3 regions of the Actinomadura sp. NPDC000600 genome follow, and region 3 is predicted to be linked to each of the others. Evidence: riboswitches for the same ligand, from Rfam matches in the RefSeq annotation. Region 3 holds a riboswitch; each other region holds the start of a gene.

Region 1 (7,245 bases), on a different contig from region 3:
GAGTACGACCTCGGCCTTGCGGAGTGGCCTCGGATCACCCTGTACGGCGCGGTGTCCGAGGCGCTCGGCGAGGAGATCACGCCGCACACGCCGATCGAGTCCGTGCGCAAGCTCGCGGACGCCCGCGACATCTCCTGGGACCCCAAGTGGGGCCAGGGCAAGCTCGTCCAGGAGATCTTCGAGGAGCTGGTCGAGCACACCCTCGTCCAGCCCACGTTCGTCATGGACTACCCGGTCGAGACGTCCCCGCTGACCCGCCAGCACCGCGAGGAGCCGCTGCTCACCGAGAAGTGGGACCTCATCGGGTTCGGCACGGAGCTCGGCACCGCCTACTCCGAGCTGGTCGACCCGGTCGAGCAGCGCCGCCGCCTCACCGAGCAGTCGCTGCTCGCCGCGGGCGGCGACCCCGAGGCCATGCAGCTGGACGAGGACTTCCTGCGCGCCCTCGAGTACGCGATGCCCCCGACGGGCGGCATGGGCGCCGGCATCGACCGCATGATCATGGCGTTCACCGGCAAGGGGATCCGCGAGACGATCCTGTTCCCGCTGGTCAAGCCCGAATGACGACCGGAAGCTCGCGCAGCCCGCGCAGCACGAGGTTGTCGCGGTAGACGAGGTCGTCGGCGGCGAGGGCCACATCGCGTTCGAACAGCTTGCCGAGCGCGATGCGGCCCTCCAGCCGGGCCAGCGGGGCGCCTAGGCAGAAGTGGACGCCGTGCCCGAACGACAGGTGCTTCGGCGCGTCACGCCCCTCGGCGTAGCGGAGCAGGTCCAGCCGGTCGGGCTCGTCGAAGACCGCCGGGTCGCGGTTGGCGGCGCCCGTCAGCAGGAGGACGAGCTTCCCGCGCTCGACGAGCGTCCCGTTCAGGTCAACGTCCTCCAGGGCCGATCGTAGGGTCAGCTGCACCGGCGGGTCGAAGCGCAGCAGTTCCTCCACGGCCGCTTGGACGTTCTCCGGCCGCTCCCGGAACAGCCGCAACTGCGCGGGGTCGCGGAGCAGGGCCAGCGCGCCGTTCCCGATGAGGTTCACGGTCGTCTCATGGCCCGCCACGAGCAGCAGGATGCACGTCGCCAGCAGTTCCTGTTCCGAAAGGACGTCTCCGCCGTCAGAGACGCCCACAAGGGCGCTCAGGAGGTCGTCGCGCGGCTCGGCCCGGCGTTCGGCGGCCAGTTCCCGGAAGTACTCGGCGAACTCCTCGCGCGCCGCGTCCCGCTGGGCGATCTCGGCCTCCGGCAGCAGGAAGTCGGGGTCCAGCCCGCGCGCGAGGCTGTCGGACCAGCCCTTGAAGAGGTCGCGGTCCTCGGCGGGGACGCCGAGCATCTCGCTGATCACGATGACCGGCAGCGGGTAGGCCAGCGTGGCGATCAGATCGGCCTTGCCCGAGACGGGCTCCAGCAGGGCGTCGACGAGCTCCTCGATCCGGGGCCGCAGCCGCTCCACGAGACGGGGCGTGAACGCCTTGCTCACCAGGCGGCGCAGCCGCGTGTGGTCGGGCGGGTCCATGGTCAGGAACGACCGGTGCCGGCCCTGCACCTCGCGCCACACGCCGCCGCCCGTGGGGCGGTGCCCGAACCGCGGGTCGCGCAGGACCCGTTCGCACAGCTCGTAGGACGAGGTGACGCGCAACCCGACGTCCGTCCGGTGCAGGCCGCGGCCGTCGGCCCCGAGCGTTCGGTAATGGGCGTACGGGTCGGCCCGGAAAGCCGGATCGCCCGGATCGAAGCCCAGGACCGCGGTCGCCCCGGCCTCCGCGGTCTGGCCCGTCCTGTCTTCCATGCCCCCAGCCGACCCGAATCTGAGACGAGATGTCAATAGCGGGCGGACGGGGGCCGCTAAGCGCTTTCTCTGATCACCAGCTCGGGCCGCTGGACGACCTGCCGGTGCTGGTGCGACTTGCCCTCGCCGATCTCGGCCATGGCGAGTTCGGCGGCCTCCCAGCCGAGCTCGCGGCGCGGCTGGCGGATGGTGGTGAGCGGCACGGCGGCGCTCGCCGCGAGCTCGATGTCGTCGTAGCCGACCACGGCGATGTCGTCGGGGACGCGGACGCCGAGCCGGGTCAGCTCGTTGATCAGGCCGATCGCCAGCAGGTCGTTGGCGCAGAACACGCCGTCGGGCACCGGCGACATGGCCATGATCTCGTGTGCGGCGGCCTGCCCCTCGGTGGGGCTCAGAGCGTCCTTGACCAGGACGGGCGGCGTGCCGAGACCCGCCTCGACGATCGTGCGGGCGGCTCCGGAGCGGCGTTCGACGCAGGGCTGCGGCTCTGGGACGCCCGTCACGAACGCGATGCGCCGGCGTCCGATGCCGAGCAGATGGGCTGCGGCGGTCTCGCCGCCCGCCACGTGGTCGACCCGGGCGGAGCACACGTCGACGGCGTCCCGGTCGATCACCACCACGCTCATCCCCGCGGCGCGCAGCCGGGAGATGTCGCGGGGGCCGAGCTTGACCGGGATGACCAGGACCCCGGCGGCCTGCTGCTCGGTGAGAAGTTCCAGCGAGCGGCGCTCCTTGGCGGCGGAGTGGTCGCTGGACAGCCACAGCGCGTCGTGTCCGGCCGCGTTGAGCGCGGCCTCGGCGCCCCGCGCGACGTCGGTCGCGTACGGGTTGGTGAGGTCCTCCACTACCACGCCGAACGCCCGGCGCGGCTGGTCGCCGAACTCGCCCGCGGTCCGTTCGGGGCCCGTGCGGAGCCGGCGCGCGGACTCGTTGCGGACGAACCCGAGCTCCTCGATCGCCGCGCGGACACGGTCACGGGTAGCTTCGGCCACGAGATCTGGCCGGTTTAGGACATTCGAAACGGTCCCAACTGAGACGCCCGCGCGCCTCGCGACCTCACGGATGCTGGTCTGTGGCAACTCGCTCCTCGTCCCGCTCCATGGGCGTTTTCCCAGGTAGTGGAGTTTTGCATGGCGTGGCACCGAATGCACGGTCACACATGGTGAACGTACGGGCGCGTAGCGCTCTTGACCGGCGCTTGACGGGCCGGATCCGGCCGCCTAGCGTTCCGAGCCGAAGCGTAGCTTGAAACGATTCACGATCTTCGTTCACTTGCGAGGACCGGTGAGTTCGGCGGGAGGGGCGGGTGCGGATGGCTGGCGATCTCATCCCGTCTCCCTCGGCAGGGCAACGAGTGAATCGTCACCCGGAGTTCCCCCGTACACCCCCGCAATCGGCCATGCGGCCACCTCCGGCCAAGCGCGTGAGACAGCAAAGGAACCCGATGATCTAAGTCCGGAAGGGTCCGGACCCGGCAACCCAACGCGCGTACAGATCGAGGCCAACCCGTGCCTGTGCAGCGGACGGCTGCATCCCCGCGGTCATCACCACGGACGAGGGAGGACGGAGTGGAAACAGCAGCCACACTCGCACGTCGTGGCACCGACGATTTCGGGCTGAGCGAAGAGGAGATCCGACTGCTCGCCCAGATCGCCAGCGGTGTCACCGCCGATGTGGCGGCGCGCAAGCTGGAACTGAGCGCTCGGACCTTGCGGCGCCGGCTGCGGACGATCTGCGACCGGCTGGAGGTCAACACCCCTATCGAGGCCGTGGTGTGGGCGGCCCGAAGGCAGCTCATCTAGCCTGCACCCCCGACGCTCGCCAGGGGACGGCGGGCGTCATCCGGAGAAATGGCGGCTCGTTCGAATTCCGTCCGACCCCGCAGCGGCGGCGCCGGCGCCCTGGCAGGTAGGTCCCTGCAGAAGGCGCCGCCGCGGACGGCGTTCGAACCGGGCACGCCCCCTGAGCCGGCCCGACGGCCGGCAGGGCCGCCCTGCCCGACACGTCCGCCCGGATCGACGTGCCCGTCCTCATCCGGCACGGTCGGCGCGACGAGTCCGGAGGCACGGCGTTATCGATCGTCGTACGCGTTGCCTGCCGGGCCGCCGGTCAGGCGACCCGCACTCCGCCGGCGAAGGGGCGTCCGTCCATGGAGGCGATCTTCACGACGTCTCCGGTCTGCGGGGCGTGCAGCATCTTGCCGCCGCCGACGTAGATGCCCATGTGGTGCAGGTCGGAGTAGAAGAACACGAGGTCGCCGGGCTGGAGCTCGCTGCGCGACACGTGCGTTCCCGCGTTCCACTGGCTGCCGGTGTAGTGCGGCAGGTTGATGCCGACCTGCTTGTAGGCCCACATCGTGAGGCCGGAGCAGTCGAAGGTGCTCGGCCCGGCGGCGCCCCACACGTACGGGCGGCCGATCTTGCTCATCGCGTACCGGAGCGCCTGCGCGGCCTTGCCGGTGCCGACGACCGGGAGCTTGGCGAGCTGGGTCGGGTCCTTGTCGACGAGCTTGCCGCGGATCTTCTCGTAGGCGTCGGTGACCTTCGTGCGCTGCGACTCGAGCTGCGACTTCAGGTCCTTCACCTGCTTGGCGCGGGACTCGGCGGACTTGCGGGCCCGCTGCGCGGACTGCATGGCCTGCATGAGCCCGAGCACCTGGGTGCTGTCCTGCTTGGCGAAGTAGTGCAGGGTCGCGGCCTGGTCGAGGATGGACTGCGGGTCCTGGGAGGCGACGAAGGAGACCGTGGGGTCGGAGCCGCCCTGCATGTAGCTCGTCGCCGCGAGGGATCCGACCTTCTGGCGGAGCGTCTCGAGCGTCTTCTCCTGCCGCTTGGCGTTCTCCGTGGCCACCTTGGCGGCGCGCTGCGACTGCGCGAGCCTGACCTTCAGCCCGTTGTACTGCTCGGTGAGCTGCTCCAGCTGGTCGGCGAGCTTGAGGGCCTTCGTCCTCAGCTCCTTGGCCGAGGGGTCGGGGTCGGCGTGCGCGACGGCGAGCGTGTGCGGGACGAGCGCGTACGGAGCGGCCGAAACGACGATGAGCGCGCCGACCGCCGTGGCCGCGCGCCCGTAGAAGCGTGAAAGGGAAGCATGCCGCGATCGCTTCACGAATACTCCTCTCCTCAGCCGCCTACCGGGTTAGCTGACGGGTTGGGGCCGGAGCAGCCCGTCCGCGGCCGCGCGCGAGCGATCGCTCGCGGCTGCGGATTCACCCCTCACGGTTGGTCGTCAGGGCGATCCCCCGAAACGCTCCGAAAGTGGGTCCCCGGCTCCCAGGACGCTGGTTGCGGCCTTGGGACTCGGCGGTTCGGCCTCCGTCCTGCGGTCGGCCGACGTCAGCGATGGACACTAACGGAACCCGCATGGGATGCCAACCAGAACATGCGAATTGGCAGGTGGCGCGGCGCGGTGGCGGCGCGTTCGGCCGCCTGCGCGGAGGGGTGCCCCTGGCGAGCGGCGGCGTTCGATAATCTCGCCTGTTTGTGGAAGTCGTGATCCGGCGTGCCCGCACCGCCGACGTCCAGGAGATACGCAGGCTCGTCGATCTGTACGCCGGGTCGGGGCGGCGCCTGCTGAAGAAGACGACGGTCAAGCTGTACGAGGACGTCCAGGAGTTCTGGGTCGCCGAGGACATCCAGCACGGGACGCCTGGGCGCGTCGTCGGGTGCGGCGCCCTCCACGTCATGTGGGAGGACCTCGCGGAGGTCCGCTCGGTCGCGGTCGAGAAGGAGTGCGGGGGACGGGGAATCGGGCACCGGATCGTGACCCGCCTCCTGGAGACCGCAAGGGAACTCGGCGTGCGGAGGGTGTTCTGCCTTACCTTCGAGGTGGAGTTCTTCGCCCGCCACGGCTTCCAGCAGATCCTGGGGACTCCGGTGGCGCCTGAGGTGTACGAGGAACTTCTCCGCTCCTACGACGAAGGCGTGGCAGAGTTCTTGGACCTCGACCGGGTCAAGCCGAATACGTTGGGCAACACCCGGATGTTGCTTCGCCTGGAGGACTGACTCAAATGAGCGATTCCCCCCACAGCGGGCGGCCTTATCGGCCCCAGCAGGGGCAGGGTTCGTACGGCCCGCCGCCCCAGTACCAAGGTCCTCAGTGGCAGCAGCCGCAGCAGCAGCCGTCGTCCCAGCAGCAGTGGCAGCAGCAGCCCCAGCAGCCCCAGCAGCAGTGGCAGTCGCAGCAGCAGTGGAACCAGCAGCCCGCCTATGACGACCACGGCTCCTACGACCACCACGGCTCCTACGACGACGGCGGTGATCTGGCGCTGGCGCCGATCCACCGTCGGGCGGGCGCCCGGATCATCGACAACGCGCTCGTCGCGGTCTTCGGGTTCGCCCTCGTCCTTCCGGTGACGATCGGTGCCTTCGGTCTGGGCAAGCCCGGCAGCAAGACCGAGGACGAGGGGGGCGTGTGGAACTGGCCCATCATCTTCACCCTCTTCTGCGTGCTGTCCGTGCTGCCGTTCATCTACGAGGCCGTCCAGTTGTCCATGTGGGGGCGCACGCTGGGGAAGCGCGTCCTCGGCCTTGGCGTCGTCCAGGCGCGTCCTGCGGGCAGCCCGATCACCACGACGCAGGCCGTCTGGCGGGCGGGGATCACCCACGTCGGCTACCAGCTCGGCGTCTTCTTCTTCCTCGTCTTGGCGGTGATGGTGTGGGACTACGCCGCGTACGGGATGGTGCTTGTCTGGGCGGGCGCACTCATGGCCTACCTCTGGGCGATCTGGGACCAGCCCCTGCACCAGTCACTGCATGACCGCTTCGCCGGCACGCTCGTCATCGACGAGCGGGTCGGATATGACGATTCCGAGTACTCCGAGTACGCGGGCTAAGGCCACGATGGCGGCACCGCTCGCCGAGCCCGGACAGAGGCTCCTCGCGCGCGTCGTCGACACGCTCGTCGTCGGCATCCCCGTCGTTCTCGTCGTCCGCGAGCTCGTGTCCGGGCACACGGCGGACGTCGTGGCTCCGACAGCCGTAGCCGGATGCATGCTGCTCTACGAGGCGGTCCAGCTCGCCCTCTGGGGCCGGACGCTCGGCAAGCGCGTCGCGGGCATCGAGGTGGTCGCGGCGACCGCTCAGGAGGCCCCTGGAGCGGCGGCACAGGGGGCCGGGGAGGCCGCCGGGGCCGCCGGTCCCGGGGGCGCGTCGGCCATACCCGTTTCCGTGCCCGGATTCGTGCCCGTGACGGCCCCCAAGCCCGAGGAGAGCGCGCCTCCGGGGGAGGCCGAGTCCTCCGGTGCGCACGCGCGTCCGGACGTCCTGCGCTGCGTTCTGCGCGCCGCCGTCTATTCGGTGCCGATCGGGCTGCGCCCGATTCCCGTTCTCGGTCTGCTCGCGAGCATCTTCTGGGTCGTGAACGCGGGGGCCGTGTTCGAGGGCACGAGCCGCCAGGCCGTTCACGACAGGGTCGCCGGGACGCTCGTGGTAAAGCGCCCCCGGCCCGAATCCTCGGCCTTCTGAGGGCAT
Region 2 (7,245 bases), on a different contig from region 3:
CGAGGTAGCGGGCGCCGTCGGCGCGGCACTCCCGCACGATGGACAGCCGCGGGAACGGCTCCACGGTCAGCTTCAGCCAGATCGCCCGCTCGGGGAACTTGGACCGGCGGTTGTAGCGCGGCTTGTGCTCGGCGATCAGCCGCAGCTCGCGGACCTCGGCCTCCAGCCCGGTGGCGCACACGATCGTGCGGACGTTCTCGGCGAGGCCGACCATCTCGCGGACGCGCCACCGCGTCTCCGAGCCGGTGAAGTAGCTGCGCACGCGCGAGCGCAGGTCGCCGCTCTTGCCCACGTAGAGCACCTCGCCGGCGTGGTCCTCGAACAGGTAGACGCCCGGGGTGGACGGGACGTCGTCGGCGAGGTGGCGCTTGCGGCGCTGCTCTGGGGTGGGCGCCTTGGCGAAGCCGCGCATCTCCTCCAGCGAGGTGACGCCGAACGAGCCGAGCCGCTCGATCAGGCCGTGCAGGACCTCGACGGTGGCGCGGGCGTCGGCGAGGGCCCGGTGCGTCGGCTCGTTGGACGTCCGGAAGTAGCGGGCCAGCGTGCCGAGCTTGCAGTTGGGCACCTCGTCGCGGGACAGGACGCGCCGCGCGAGGTCGACGGTGTCGACGACCGGGAAGGCGGGCCACGCGTAGCCGTTCGCGGCGCACGCGGCCTTGAGGAACCCGATGTCGAACGAGGCGTTGTGCGCGACGAGGACGCAGCCGCGCGCGAACTCCAGGAACGCCGGGAGCACCGACTCGATGCGCGGCGCGGCCGTCACCATCGCGGTGGTGATGCCGGTCAGCGCGGTGATGAACGGCGGGACGGGCCCGCCCGGGTCGACCAGCGTGCCGAGCTCGCCGAGCTCCTCTCCCCCGCGCACCTTCACCGCGCCGATCTCGGTGATGGCCGAGTCGGCCGCCGAGCCGCCGGTGGTCTCGAGGTCGACCACCACGAAGGTGACGTCGCGGAGCGGGGTGCCGAGGTCGTCCAGGGTGCCCTGGACGCCGTGCGCCTGGACCCCGCGGCCCTGGACACCGTGCGCAGCCGTCATGTGCGCGACCGTAGAGGACCCCACCGACAGAACTTCGTGCCGCTAGGGTTGGGGGGTGCCGGGACGTCCCGCCGGTCGGGGGCCGCGGGGACGGGCGGGAGGCATCCCGCCGAGGGTTCGGCGCGATCCGTCCGATCACGCGTTCGCCCTGGTTAGGGCGGGTGCGCTCGGGAACACACAGCCCACCGGCGGCGCAGCCCGGAAGGAGCGGGATCATCGACAGCGGCCCCGAAGCGACCCCCGGCCGCGGGGATCCCGCGGAGAAGCTCGCCCGCCCGCTGCCCGAGGCGGTGCGGCAGGGCGTGGTGGAGGTCGCCGCCGACCTGATCGGGACGCTGCCCGCCGACGAGGTCCCCCCGCCGCTGCGCCGGTTCGCGCGGTTCGAGCGCCGCAAGCGCGCCAAGCTCGCGGGCCAGCACATCGCGGCGGCGCTGGAGAAGGACGAGGAGTTCCGGCGGCGGGTCGCCGTGCCGCTCCGAGAGGCGCAGGCCGACCTGGCGGAGGTGGTCGAGGGCGGGGACGTGCCGCCCGCGGCCGATCCGGTGCGCGTCGCGGTGCTGGCCTACCTGCTGCGCCCGGCGGGCTGGACCGCGCTCGTCGAATCGGCGCGCGAGGAGCTGGCGCGCTCGGCGACCGCGTCCGAGGAGGAGGAGGCCGAGCGCCGCATCGCCGCGCTGAAGGCCGAGCTGGCCGCGACCCGCGACGCCCGCGGCGCCGAGCTGGCCAAGCTGCGCGCCGAGCTCCGCGAGACCAAGGCCGAGGTCGCGGAGCTGCGCCGCAAGCTGCACGACGCGCGCACCCGGTACCGGGCGGCGGAGGAGCGCGCCCTCGCGGTCGCCGCCGACGCCGACCGCGAGCTCGCCGCCGCGCGCGAGTCGACCGCCGCCGCGGACAAGGAGCTGCGCAGGCTGCGCGCCCGCGCCGCGCGGGCGGAGGAGGCGGCGGAGGCCGCCAGGCGGGCCGCGCGGGAGGGGCGCAACGTCGACGACGTCCGGCTGCGGATGCTGCTCGACGCGCTCGTGGACGCCGCGCAGGGCGTCCGCCGGGAGCTGGCCCTGCCCTCCACCATCGGCCGTCCCGCCGACGCGGTCGGCGGGCTGGAGCCGGACCGGCTGGCGCACCGCGCGCTGCCCGGCCGGGCCCTGTCCGACAGCGACCCGCAGCTGCTGGACAGGCTGCTCACGCTCCCGCAGGTGCACCTGGTGGTGGACGGCTACAACGTCACCAAGACCGGGTACGGGGAGCTGCCGCTGGCCGACCAGCGCAGCCGGCTGCTGTCCGGGCTCGGCGGGCTGGCCGCGCAGACGCGCGCCGAGGTCACGTGCGTGTTCGACGGCGCGGAGCTGGAGGCGCCGGTCGCCATCGCGGCGCCGCGCGGGGTGCGGGTGCTGTTCAGCCGCCCGGGGCAGACGGCGGACGAGCTGATCGGCGAGCTCGTGCGGGCGGAGCCGCCAGGCCGGTCGGTGGTCGTGGTGTCGTCCGACCGGGAGGTCGCCGACGCCGCGCGGCGCGCCAGCGCGCGCCCCTGCCCCTCCTCCCTGCTGCTGCGCAGGCTGGGCCGCTCCTAGGGCGGGCCCGCCCATAAGGCGGCCATAAGGCTCTCATAAGGCAAGCCTCGCGGTCCGTGATCATCACGTCACGAAAAGTGGATGATGTCCGCAGATGTCAATCAAAGAGTGATGAATCGGTTGTGACGGCTGTTGCCCCTCGCTAATGTCGTCCGCTGACGTCGTTGGACGAGAGGGGCGAAACCGACCGTGGCCAATGATCACATCGGGGCACCGGCGCAGCGGCCTGCCCGCAGGGCGGGTTCCGCGGGCAGAGGCGTCTCCCGTCGCCTGGCGGCCGTCGCCGGCCTGACCGTGGCGGTCTCCCTGACCTGCTCCCCGGTGGTGGCGCACGCCGAGCCCAAGCCGACCCGGGCGCAGGCCCAGAAGAAGCTCGACAAGCTCAACGAGCAGATGGACCAGAAGGTCGAGCAGTTCAACCAGAACCGCGAGAAGCTCAAGGTCGCCAAGAAGAAGTTCGACTCCGCGACCAAGGCGAGCAAGCAGGAGCAGGCAAGCTTCGAGGAGCAGCGGTCCAAGATCGCTCAGATGGCGGCCACCGCGTACAAGAACGGTGACTCGGCCGACGTCACCGGCTTCGTCGGCAGCAAGGACCCGCAGTCGATCCTCGACCAGGCGGCCGTCTTCTCGCACCTGTCGCACGAGCGCAGCTCCCAGCTCACCCAGTTCCTTGCGACGGCCCAGCGGCTCCGCCGCGAGCAGGCCCAGGCGAAGTCCGCCTACGACGAGGTGAAGTCCAAGCAGGACGAGCTGAAGAAGCAGAAGCAGGAGCTCGACAAGCAGGTCCAGAAGCAGAAGGCGCTCGTGCGCCGGCTCGGCGGCGGCACGCCGTCGCGCCCGGGCGGCGGCGGTGGCACCGGCGGCACCTACAACGGCCCGGCCAGCGGTCCGGCCCGCGCGGCGCTCGACTTCGCCTACGCCCAGCTCGGCAAGCCCTACTCCTACGGCGCCGAGGGCCCGGGCTCCTACGACTGCTCCGGCCTGACCATGAAGGCCTGGGCCGCCGCGGGCGTCGGCATCACCCGCACCACCAACTCCCAGTACGCCGCGACCAAGCGGGTGGCCAAGAGCAACCTGCAGCCCGGCGACCTGGTCTTCTTCAGCAACCTCGGCCACGTCGGCATGTACGTGGGCGGCGGCAAGATGATCCACGCCCCGCACACCGGCGACGTCGTCAAGATCAGCGACATCACCTCCGGCTACTACCTGAGCAACTACTACGGCGCCGGACGCCCCTGACGCACCGCCCTGACACCCCCGCGGCGCGGGTGTGACGGGGCCCTCATCGACAACGGACCGGGCTTGACCTGGTCCGTTGTTGATTTTGGGGGGGTTTGCCTTCTCTTGGGGCTTTGGTACCTTGTCACCACTCACGGCGCCCTCCAGACGCCGTGGACCCGCGGCGCCCCCCAGGCGCCCCGGTCCCACGCGGAGCATCCAGCACCCGCGTGACGGCGGCGCGAGCCACGCGCCGCACCCCCGGGCGGCACGCCCCACGTGCCGTCCCGCGGCGCCCGCAGGCGCCGCACGGTCTCGACGCAGACCAGGCCTACCCCCGCCCCACCGTGCGCACGCTTGCCGCGTGCATGGCGCCGAGCGTGCTGCCGCAGTGGCCTACACGGGGCAGGCCCCGGACGGCCCCGGAGACGGGGCGCCGTCCGCACACAACATCAGGCGCCGCTCTTTCGCACGCGGGAGACAGGTCCCGCGCAGGGCCCCATATCGCCCCCAGGATCGCAGCGGCAGCGCCGAATCCGCCGAAGAGCGGAACCGGGGACCCATATCCGCCGGAGTCCGGAGAGTCTTTCCGGACGGGCATTCCGGCACCCGGGGTGAATCGGCGCGTCTCTCCCGGGGCACCGGCGAGAGCCGCCGTAGGGCCACTTCCACGCCCGAACCCGTCAGCTAACCCGGTAGGCGTCTGGAAGAGAAGGAGAGAATCCCGCAGCGGTACCTGGGGCGTGGCCGCCACGCGACCACGCCCCGGCCCCCCCTTTCGCTCCGCAGGCACCCCCCGCCGCCGGAGCTCCCCCAATCCGAACCGGTGTGCCCGCCCCCGGGCACGCCACCGCCGAATCCGCGGACCGCCGTGCCCCGCATGCGCGTCCGACGCGGAACCGGGGACCCACTGTGTCCTTTTCGGGGTGAATCGGCCTGCCTTCGCGGCCGTAGGGCGGCTTCCACGCCCGAACCCGTCAGCTAACCCGGTAGGCGCCATGGAAGCCGAGGAGACCCCCGTGCCACGCGCGCACCGCAAGAAGGCCCCGGGCAAGCACCGGAAGCCGCACCCCCTTTCCATCACGTGGCGGACGACCGGCGGCGTCGTCGTCGGCGCCGCCGTGCTCGGCACCGCCGCCGCCACGGCGCAGGCGTCGGTCCTGCCGTTCGGCTCCGCCCCGGTGAGGTCCGCCGCCGCGGCCGACCTGGCCCCCGGCCTGGCGGCGCACGGCGACCCGTCCAGGCGCAAGTCCGAGGGCGAGCCCAGGATCCGCGCCTCGAAGACCCCCAAGAAGACCCGGCCCGAGCGGCCGTCGGCCGTGTCGTCCGGCAGGCCCTCCGCCAGAGCGGCCGGGAAGTCGCGGCCCACCGCCGCGCAGGCCATCAGGCTCGCCCGCTCGCAGGTGGGCGTCGAGGAGGACGGCGGCGGCGAGACCAAGTTCCAGGAGTGGTACATGTCCACGTCCCGCGCGCGGGAGACGCTCGCGCGCGACGGCGGGTCCCTCGACGGCTACAGCGACGCGAACTGGTGCGACATGTTCGTCTCCTGGGTCGGCGAGCAGATCGGCTTCGGCGACCAGGTCGGCAGCGACGCCTGGACGGTCGCGCACGCCCGCTGGTTCCAGGAGCACGGGCGCTGGGGCACCGAGCCGAGGCCCGGCGCGATCGTCTTCTACGCGTGGGACGGCGGCAAGTCCTTCGACGACATCCGGCACGTCGGCCTGGTCGTCGAGGAGATCGACGACGGCACGATCGAGGCCGTCGAGGGCAACACCGACAACGCCGTCCGCGTAAAGGAACGTTCCACAGACGACGTCGTCGGCTACGGCTACCCGGACTACCGGTCGTGATGCCGCCCCTCGCCCCGCGTCCTGCATAGGATCGCGCCCATGGAGGAAGGCCCCGGGCAGGACGCCACCGTCACGCGGCGCAGGGTCCTCGCCCTGGGCGCGGGCGGGGCCGCCGCCCTGCTCGCCGGAGGCGCCGGCCTGGTCGGCTCGCGCTCCGGCGGCGGGGCGCCCGGCGCCGGCGGCGCCGGCGCCGCCACCTCGCGGGTCGCCGGGACGTTCAGCCCGGAGACGGCCGCCGCCGTCCTCGCCAACCGCGCGCGCGCCGTCCGCGACGGCGACCGCATGGCCTTCCTCGCCAGCGTGGGCGACGCCCCCGCCGCCTTCCGGGACGCCCAGGCCCTCATGTACGGCAACCTCCGGAAACTCCCCCTGGAGAACTGGCGGGAGCGCATCGTCAACACCGAGGCCATGGACGGCGGCAACGCCGTCGTCCGGATCGAGGTGCGCTACAGGCTGCGCGGCTTCGACAGGAGCGACGTGGCCCGCACCCGCTACCTCACGCTGGCCCCGCGCGGCGGGACGTGGACGGTCGTCGGGGACGGGACGTCCCGCGGCCTCACCGACGACGCCGACATCTGGGACAGCGGCCCCCTGACGGCGGTCAGGGGGCGAGCCGGACTCGTCATCGGCGACGGCACCGGCCTCGACCGCATCGCCGCGCGGCTGGACGCGGCCGTCCCGGTCGTCACCTCCGTGGTCGGCAAGGGGTGGGCGCAGCGGGTCGTCGCGCTCGTCCCCGCCGACGCCTCCCTCGCCTCCGCGCTCGCCGGCCCCGGGCAGAGCCTCGGCCAGATCGCCGCGCTCGCCACCATCGCCCCCGGGGACGGCCGCGGCGAGGACCGCGTCATCATCTCCCCCGGCACCTTCGGCCGCCTCAACGAGCTCGGCCGCAACGTCGTCCTCACGCACGAGCTGACCCACGTCGCCACCGGCGGCGCCCGCGACCGGCGCACCCCGCTGTGGCTGATCGAGGGCTTCGCGGACTACGTCGGCTACCGGCGCGTCAAGATCAGTACCCGGTCGGCGGCGGGCGAGCTGCGCCGCGAGGTCTCCGCCGGGCGGGCGCCGTCCGCGCTCCCCGCGGCCGACGCGTTCGCCGGCGGCTCCCCGCGCCTCTCCCAGGCCTACCAGGAGGCCTGGCTCGCCTGCCGGATGGTCGCCGACCGGTACGGTGAGGCGGCGCTCGTCCGGCTCTACCGGGCCGCCGGGCGCGCCCCGGAGGCCGCGGCGCTGCGCGACGTGCTGGGCCTCACGCGGGAGCGCTTCACCGCACTTTGGCGCGACTACGTGAAAGAGGAGCTCGCATGAGCGAGGCGGAGACGGACGAGGGCAGCGCCGAGGGCACCGCCGGCGGAAGGCCGGGCGGCGCCCCCGGCGCCCCGGCACGGCGGCCCCGGGTCGCCGCCGCCGTCACGGCCGCCGTTCTCTTCGCCGGGGTCGCGGCCGTCCTCGCCCTGACCACCCCGTGGAGCCCGCTGCCCGGGCACGTCCCCGGCGGGCGCGTGAGACCCGACCCCGCACTGGACTTCACCCCCGCCGAGATCGCCCGTTCCAGGGCGTTCGACTCGGCCGT
Region 3 (7,245 bases):
CAGCGCGCCTCGCACGGCGAGCTTGAGGTCGACCGCCGACGTGCCGTCGGGTGCGCCCGTCTCGGGCAGCACTGCGACCTGCGCCTCGCGCCGCCGCCACGCGGGCCGCCAGAAGCTGGCCTGCTGGCGGTACATCACCCGCCGCACGTAGGCCTCCGGGTTCTCGATGTCGGCCCAGCGGGCGGCGGTCTTGAAGAGCGCGGTCTGCAGGACGTCCTCGGCCGCGTGCTGGTCGCCCCCGGTCAGGAGGTAGGCCAGCCGCATCAGCGCGGTCGACCTCGTCTCCACGAACTCACGAAAATGTCGCTCTGCGGCGGCATCCATCGTCACCTCCGAATTGCTGTCGCCACTGAGACGCATCCGGAGGGACGGGGCTATGCCTGCGCCCGTGAAGTTTCCGTCCGGCCGGACCGGTCGCAGGCCGCCGGCAACGGCCGGAGTGGGTTCTCGGACGCGGCCGAGCCCGAGGGCCATCCGGTCACGATGGCGTGGTGACGAGGTCCAGGGAGGTGCGGACGGTGGCGGGCAGGGCGCGCAGGCGGTGGAGCGGGAGGTCGAGCAAGGTGGCGTCCATCGCCCAGGGGGCCGCGTCGGCCACGATGCTGCGGGCCTGGCGCTTTGTCAGGCCGGGGTGCGCGTCGATCAGCGCGTCGCGCCAGACGTTGGCGACCTTGCCGTGGGCCCGGTCCTGGATGGCGCGCACGATGCGGCCTACCTGGTCGGCGTCGTCGGGTCGTGTGCGCACCGCCTCGGCGGTCGAGCCATGGCGGGTCAGCTCGTAGAGGCCCTTCAGTACGGCGGTTTCGTCCGCCAGGTCACCGGGCGGGTCGGGCAGGAACACCCGGACGTGCTCGGCGCGCGTGGCCAGCAGCACCCGGACCAGCGCCGCCTCCAGGCCCGGAGGGAGCGCGACGGCCGCCCGCCGCACCCGCGCCGCGTACGGCTTGGCCAGCCAGGTCGTCAGCCGCACCCGCGGCACCTGCGGGAGCACCTGCTTGGGCCAGTCCCCCACCAGGACGTCCGGGTCGAGGTCGGCGACGTCGGGCGACGCATCCGCCGCCGCCCGGGCTTCGACCGCCTGGGGCCCCTGGGTGTAGATGGCCGTCGCGAAGCGGTCGGCGCGGGCGTCGGCGGCCGGCAGGGACTTGCCGGTCGGCCGGAGGATGTACAGGTCGGCGCGCGAACCGATCGCCTCCGCTCCGAAGTAGCGGTTGAAGTCCGGGTAGACGGCCTCGTTCACCAGGTTCAGGTCCTGCAACGACTGCTGGACCTTCAACGCGAGCATCGGGGTGCGGTCGCTCGCGCCGTAGGCGAGCAGCACCCGGCCTCGCCCCTGGTCCCGCAACCCCTGGACCGCCCGCGCCACGAACAGCCCGACGCCCTCCGGCGTGTACGGAGGGTCGGTCACCGCCAGGTCCGCGTACGCGACGGCCGAGGCGGGCAGCCCCAGCCTCAGGTCCGCCCACCGGGTGCGCACGTCCAGGCCCAGTTCGGCGGCGCACTCGTCGATGTAGGCCAGGATCCGCTCGTCGACGTCCACGACGGTGGTCTGCACACCTGGGTGGACGAGCCCGACCGCCAGCGAGGTGAGGTCGTGGTCCCCCACGCACAGCAGCCGCGTGCCCGGCAGCCAGAACCGGGCCGCGAGGAGCAGGGCCCGCCGCACCACCGTCTCCGGCGTCGCCGATACATGGTCGAGCACGTGCCGCGCCCCCGGCGCCCGCTCGATCAGCCCGGCCATCCGCTCCACCACGGCGGCGTACTCGGGCAGCAGGTGCCCCACCGGGTCGGCCGGTTCGAGCGGGCGGTACCCGGTGCTCAGCAGGTCGACGATCTCGCCGCCCTGCTCCGGGGTGAGGCGGAACCGGTCGCCGGCACGCTCCAGCGAGAGCCCGGCGAGCAGCGACTCCACCGAGCGCCGCGGGGCGCCCGTCTCCCGGACCAGCTCGCCGAGCGTCCGCCATCGCCGGTCCGCCAGGAGGCCCAGCGCGGTATGGACACGCCGGGGGTCCATGTCCGCCGCGACCGGTGGACCGTTCGGCGTTTCCCCATCAGCCACCCGCGAATGCTATCGGCGCCCGGCCTCCGCACCGCCGACCAGGCCGCGCCGCTCGCCGCGCGGAGGGGCGGGGAACCATCCGGCGGTCCCCCGCGCCGCGCGTCTCAGCCCCAGCGCGTTCCGGCGGGCACCCGGAAGGCGGTGTTGATCCGGTTGAAGAAGTTGGTGATCGCCACCATCAGGACCAGGGCCCCGAGCTGCCGCTCGTCGTAGTGCTCGGCGGCCTCGGCCCAGGTCTCGTCGGTGACCGCGCCGGGCCGGTCGGCGAGCCGGGTCATGGCCTCGGTGAGCGCCAGCGCCGCCCGTTCGGCGTCGTCGAAGCGCGGGTCCTCGTACCAGGCGGCCAGCGTGAGCAGCTTCTCGGTGCTGACGCCGGCCTCGGCCGCGCTCGTGGCTCCGGCGTCGGTGCAGGCGCTGCATCCGTTGATCTGGCTGGCCCGCAGGTGGACCAGCTCCAGCACCTCCCGGGGGACGCCGCCGCCGTACACCGCCTTGAAGATCTCCTGGACGCCCGCGCCGATGTCGGGCCCGCTCGAAGAACCGTGGATCCGTGGTGCCATCTCTTCCTCCCGCAGTCGATGTGGACGGCACCACGACGCACCGGGCCGGGGAGAAGTAACGTCGGCCCCGGCGTTACCTTCTCGACTCGTGCCGCGTCCTGGTGGAGGAACCACGACACGCAGCCCGGGAGCACCGTGACCCGACAGGACAAGCTGGCCGCCGACTTCGAGGCGCACCGCCCCTACCTGCACGCGATCGCGTTCCGGGTGCTCGGCCAGCACGCGGACGCCGACGACGCGGTGCAGGAGGCGTGGCTGCGGCTGGCCCGTACCGGCGGCGACGGCATCGAGGAGCTGCGCGGCTGGCTCACCACGGTGACCGGACGGATCTGCCTCGACATCCTGCGCCGGCGCGGAGTCCGCGGCGAGCAGCCACTGGAGCCTGAGCTCTGGACCGCCTTGGGCGACCTCGGCCCCGACCCCGAGGCGGAGGCCGTGCTCGCCGACTCGGTCGGCCTCGCCCTGTACGTCGTCATGGACGCTCTCACTCCGGCGGAGCGGGTCTCGTTCGTGCTGCACGACGTCTTCGAGATGCCGTTCGACGCGGTCGCGGCCGTCCTCGGCCGGAGCACCGCCGCCGCCAAGATGCTCGCCAGCAGGGCCCGGGGACGGATCCGGCTCGGCGCGCCCACCGCCGACGCCCACTCGGCGGCACGCGGGGTCGTCGACGCCTTCCTGGCGGCCGCCGGCCGGGGCGACCTCGCGGGCCTCCTCACCCTCCTCGCGCCTGAGGTCGAGCTGCACAGGGGCCCGAGCGTCGTCCGGGGCGCGGACGAGGTCGCCGCCCAGGCCACCGTCGGGGCCCGCCGGGACGCGAAGGGCCACCCGGCACTGGTCGACGGCGTCCCCGGCGTTCTCATCACCATGGGCGGCCGCCCGTTCCTCCTGATGGCCTTCACCGTCGAGGACGGCCGAATCACCACGATCCGGACGCTCTCCGACCCGAAGCGGCTGGCCCAGATCGTCCCCTCCTGGGTCACCTGACACGCCGGGTCCGCACGCCTTGAGCGCCCCTTTCGACGGGGGCGCTCTGGGTGGCCGGGCGTCAGTGGGCGGGGGTGTCCGGCTGGGGTGGGGTGCGGATCAGGAGGGTCACCAGGACGGCCACGGTGGCCAGGGCGAGGGCCGAGACGGTCGCCGCGGTGGTGTAGCCGTGGACGAGGGCGCTCACCCGGGAGGCGGCCGGGCCGTGCTCGCGCAGGTAGCCGGCCGTCGCGCCGATCGCGACGGTGTTGACGACGGCGGTTCCGACCGACCCGCCCATCTGGGACGCGGCGTTGACGACGGCGGCGGCGACCCCGGCCTCGCGCGGGGAGACGCCGGCGGTCGCCAGCGAGAAGGCCGGCGGGAACACGGCGCCCATGCCGATCCCGAGCAGGATCTCGACGGGGACGACCGAGGCGGCGTAGCCGCTGCCCGGGTCGAGCCGGGTCAGGACGGCCAGGCCGGCCGCGGCGATGAGCAGGCCGCCGCCGATCAGCAGGCGGGCGGGCACGCGCCGGGTGAGCAGGGCGCCGACCAGGTACCCGCTGACCGAGTTGGCGAAGGCGAGCGGCAGGAACGCCAGGCCCGTGCGCATCGGGGAGAAGTGCGCGACCACCTGCAGGTAGTAGGTGAGCGTCAGGAAGATCCCGAAGGCGCCGACGACCGCGGTGGCCACGGCGAGGTAGGCGCCTGCCCGGCCGCGGTCCGCGAGGATGCGCAGCGGCAGCAGCGGTGCGTCGTGCCTGGCCTGGCGCGCGATGAACAGCGCGAGCGCCAGGGCGCCGGTCGCGAGCGGCGCGGTGGTCTGCCACGCGTCCCAGCCGTGCGGGGCGGCCTGCCCGGCGCCGTACACGACGGCCGCCAGGCCGCCGGTGACGAGGACGGCGGAGATCCAGTCGACGCGCGCCCCGGGGAAGCTCGGCGGGGCCGGAAGGACGATGCGTCCCGCCACGGACGCGGCCGCGGCGATCGCCACGTTGACGTAGAGGCACCAGCGCCAGTCGGCGTACTGGGTCAGCGCGCCGCCGAGCAGCAGCCCGACGGCCGCGCCGCTGCTCGCCACGGCGCCGTACACGCCGAACGCCTTCGCGCGCTCCTTCGGTTCGGTGAACGTCACGGCCAGCAGGGACAGGGCGGTGGGCGCGAGCAGCGCGGCGAACGCCCCCTGCAGGGCGCGCCCGACCACGAGGACGCCGAAGCCGGGCGCGGCGCCGGCGATCATCGAGGCGACCGCGAACCCGGCCAGCCCGGCCAGGAAGCTGCGGCGCCGCCCGACCAGATCGGCGATCCGGCCGCCGAGCAGGAGCAGCCCGGCGAAGGACAGGGTGTAGGCGGTGATCACCCACTGCCGGTCGGTGTCGCCGAAGCCGAGCGCGTGCTGGGCCGTGGGCAGCGCGATGTTCACGATCGTGGCGTCGAGCGCGATCATCAGCTGCGCGACGGCGATGACGACCAGCGCGGCCCAGCGGCGGTTCGGGACGCCCGCGGACGGGCCGGACGCGGTGCGCGACGTGATGGCGGTCATGGAACCCACCTCCCTTTAAGTGAAGGGTTCTCCTCCAGATATTAACTGGAGGTTTCTCCTCCGTCTAGAGGTGGAGCGGGATCGCGTACGGCCTTGGAGAGGGAGGGACTCAGAGCACCTCGGGATCGCCCACCGGGGCGCTGAGCTGCGGGTTTGATCGCGGGAAGCTTGCCATCCCTTGGTGATTTCTGTAGGTTTGCCGCTCCAAGACGCTCTCCAGGCGTTTTGTCCCACTTACGTGGGCGGGGTGCCCTCCCCGCGGAACAAGGCCCCGAGACGGTCCATCGATCGGGCCTCACATCGTCAGCGCCGCTTCTCCCTCAGCGGCACCCGCCGAGTCCGCCGTCGCGCGGAGCCGGGGACCCACCTCGCACCGGGGTGAATCGGCCTGCCCAGGCCGTAGGGCGACTTCCACGCCCGAACCCGTCAGCTAACCCGGTAGGCGGCACTTGGAAGCAAGGAGCCCCCTTGAAAGGCAAGCACAGCAAGCAGTCGCGCCGTCTAAGGCTCGCCCCCTGGGCCATCGGCACGATGACGGGTCTCGCCACCTTCGGCGTGACGGCGGCACTGCCGACGACCTTGCAGCACGCGACCATCGAGACGGCCGCCGCAGCCCAGACCGTCCCCCAGCAGCAGACCGCGCAGCTGCTGGCCGAGCGGCGGACGCAGGTCGGAGAGCGGAGGCAGGCCCGGGCCGCGGCCCAGTTCCAGAAGGAGTTCAAGGCGCCGACGAAGGCCGAGGCGACGAAGAGCCGGTCCTCGACGAAGGTCGAGTCGAAGCCGGTCTCCGCGAAGAAGCAGGCCGTTCCCCAGCAGCAGGCGGCCGATCCCAAGGCGGCCAAGCGGGCCCTGGTCATCAAGCGGGCCAAGAGCTGGCACCCGCACACCGCCCAGCGGGTCCCCTACAGCCAGACCGGGTCGCACAACGGCTACCGCACCGACTGCTCGGGCTACGTCTCCATGGCGCTGGGGCTGCCCAAGCCCGGGCCCAACACCGTCGGCCTGACCTCGTCGCGATACACCCAGCGCATCAAGATGTCCCAGCTGAAGAAGGGCGACCTCGTCATGGACGCCCTCGGCAGCAACACCACCCGGCACGTCGTCATCTTCGAGAAGTGGGCGAACAAGCAGCACACCTCGTACTGGGCGTACGAGCAGCGCGGGCGGTACGGCACCGACCACCGGACGCTCACCTACGGGCTGTCCTCTGGCGACGAGTACAAGGCGTACCGGCCGACGTCCCTCAAGTAGGCGGCGGCTCAAGAGAAGCGCCCGGCATCGGCGGATCGCCGGTGCCGGGCGGAGCGGGTTGTAGAGCGGTCACAGGTCAGACCGAGCGGACGGCCCGCATGGACTCCTTCAGGGAGCCGAGGGTCGCGAAGACGGCCGTGGGCTCGTAACCGCAGTGGGCCATGCAGTTGGCGCAGCGGGAGTCGCGGCCCCGCCCGTAGGAGTCCCAGTCGGTCTCGTCCAGGAGTTCCTGGTAGGTCTGGGCGTAGCCGTCCGACATCAGGTAGCAGGGCCGCTGCCAGCCGAAGAGCGAGTAGGACGGGATCGCCCAGGCCGTGCAGGGAAAATCGACCTTGCCCTCTAGGAAGTCCAGGAACAGGGGCGAGTGGTTGAAGCGCCACCGCTTGCGGTTGCCGTCCCCGAACGCCTTGCGGAACAGCTCCCGCGTCTCCTGGACGCCGAGGAAGTGGTCCTGGTCGGGAGCCTTGTCGTACGCGTAGCCGGGCGAGATCATCATCTCGTCGACCTCGAGGTCGTCGTTGAGGTAGTCGAGGACGTCGATGACGGTCTGCGGCGTGTCCGTGTTGAAGATCGTCGTGTTCGTGGTGACGCGGAACCCGCGCCGCTTGCACTCCCTGATGGCGGCCACCGCGTCGTCGAAGACGCCCTCCTTGCACACGGACTCGTCGTGGCGCTCGCGCAGCCCGTCGATGTGCACCGCCCACGCGAAGTAGGGCGACGGCGTGAACTTGTCGATCTTCCGCGGGATGAGCAGCGCGTTCGTGCACAGGAACACGAACTTCTTGCGCCGGACGAGCTCGTTCACCAGCTCGTCGATCTGCGGGTGCATGAGCGGCTCGCCGCCCGCGATGGAGACCATCGGCGCG

The links. Region 3 has a riboswitch for cyclic di-AMP ahead of ABWI07_RS01125 (NlpC/P60 family protein). Riboswitches for the same ligand answer to the same signal wherever they lie in the genome.
Region 1: another riboswitch for cyclic di-AMP. It lies ahead of ABWI07_RS15385 (C40 family peptidase); the one in region 3 lies ahead of ABWI07_RS01125 (NlpC/P60 family protein).
Region 2: another riboswitch for cyclic di-AMP. It lies ahead of ABWI07_RS35640 (CHAP domain-containing protein); the one in region 3 lies ahead of ABWI07_RS01125 (NlpC/P60 family protein).

Annotation. Positions count from the first base shown of each region.
Region 1 is NZ_JBEUPD010000009.1:36,687-43,931, reverse strand. It holds gene lysX (bifunctional lysylphosphatidylglycerol synthetase/lysine--tRNA ligase LysX) at 1-564, shown strand, start outside; gene ABWI07_RS15400 (cytochrome P450) at 551-1,777, opposite strand; gene ABWI07_RS15395 (LacI family DNA-binding transcriptional regulator) at 1,834-2,919, opposite strand; gene ABWI07_RS15390 (transcriptional regulator) at 3,346-3,579, shown strand; gene ABWI07_RS15385 (C40 family peptidase) at 3,887-4,882, opposite strand; cyclic di-AMP (ydaO/yuaA leader) riboswitch at 4,886-5,076, opposite strand; gene ABWI07_RS15380 (amino-acid N-acetyltransferase) at 5,257-5,778, shown strand; gene ABWI07_RS15375 (RDD family protein) at 5,784-6,608, shown strand; gene ABWI07_RS15370 (RDD family protein) at 6,616-7,239, shown strand.
Region 2 is NZ_JBEUPD010000036.1:21,355-28,599, reverse strand. It holds gene ABWI07_RS35655 (DEDD exonuclease domain-containing protein) at 1-1,036, opposite strand, end outside; gene ABWI07_RS35650 (NYN domain-containing protein) at 1,198-2,604, shown strand; gene ABWI07_RS35645 (C40 family peptidase) at 2,794-3,843, shown strand; cyclic di-AMP (ydaO/yuaA leader) riboswitch at 4,341-4,539, shown strand; cyclic di-AMP (ydaO/yuaA leader) riboswitch at 4,664-4,834, shown strand; gene ABWI07_RS35640 (CHAP domain-containing protein) at 4,842-5,672, shown strand; gene ABWI07_RS35635 (hypothetical protein) at 5,712-6,980, shown strand; gene ABWI07_RS35630 (M48 family metallopeptidase) at 6,977-7,245, shown strand, end outside.
Region 3 is NZ_JBEUPD010000001.1:258,237-265,481, reverse strand. It holds gene ABWI07_RS01150 (SigE family RNA polymerase sigma factor) at 1-324, opposite strand, end outside; gene ABWI07_RS01145 (bis-aminopropyl spermidine synthase family protein) at 479-2,059, opposite strand; gene ABWI07_RS01140 (carboxymuconolactone decarboxylase family protein) at 2,164-2,619, opposite strand; gene ABWI07_RS01135 (sigma-70 family RNA polymerase sigma factor) at 2,755-3,603, shown strand; gene ABWI07_RS01130 (MFS transporter) at 3,665-5,128, opposite strand; cyclic di-AMP (ydaO/yuaA leader) riboswitch at 5,450-5,588, shown strand; gene ABWI07_RS01125 (NlpC/P60 family protein) at 5,597-6,379, shown strand; gene hpnH (adenosyl-hopene transferase HpnH) at 6,456-7,245, opposite strand, start outside.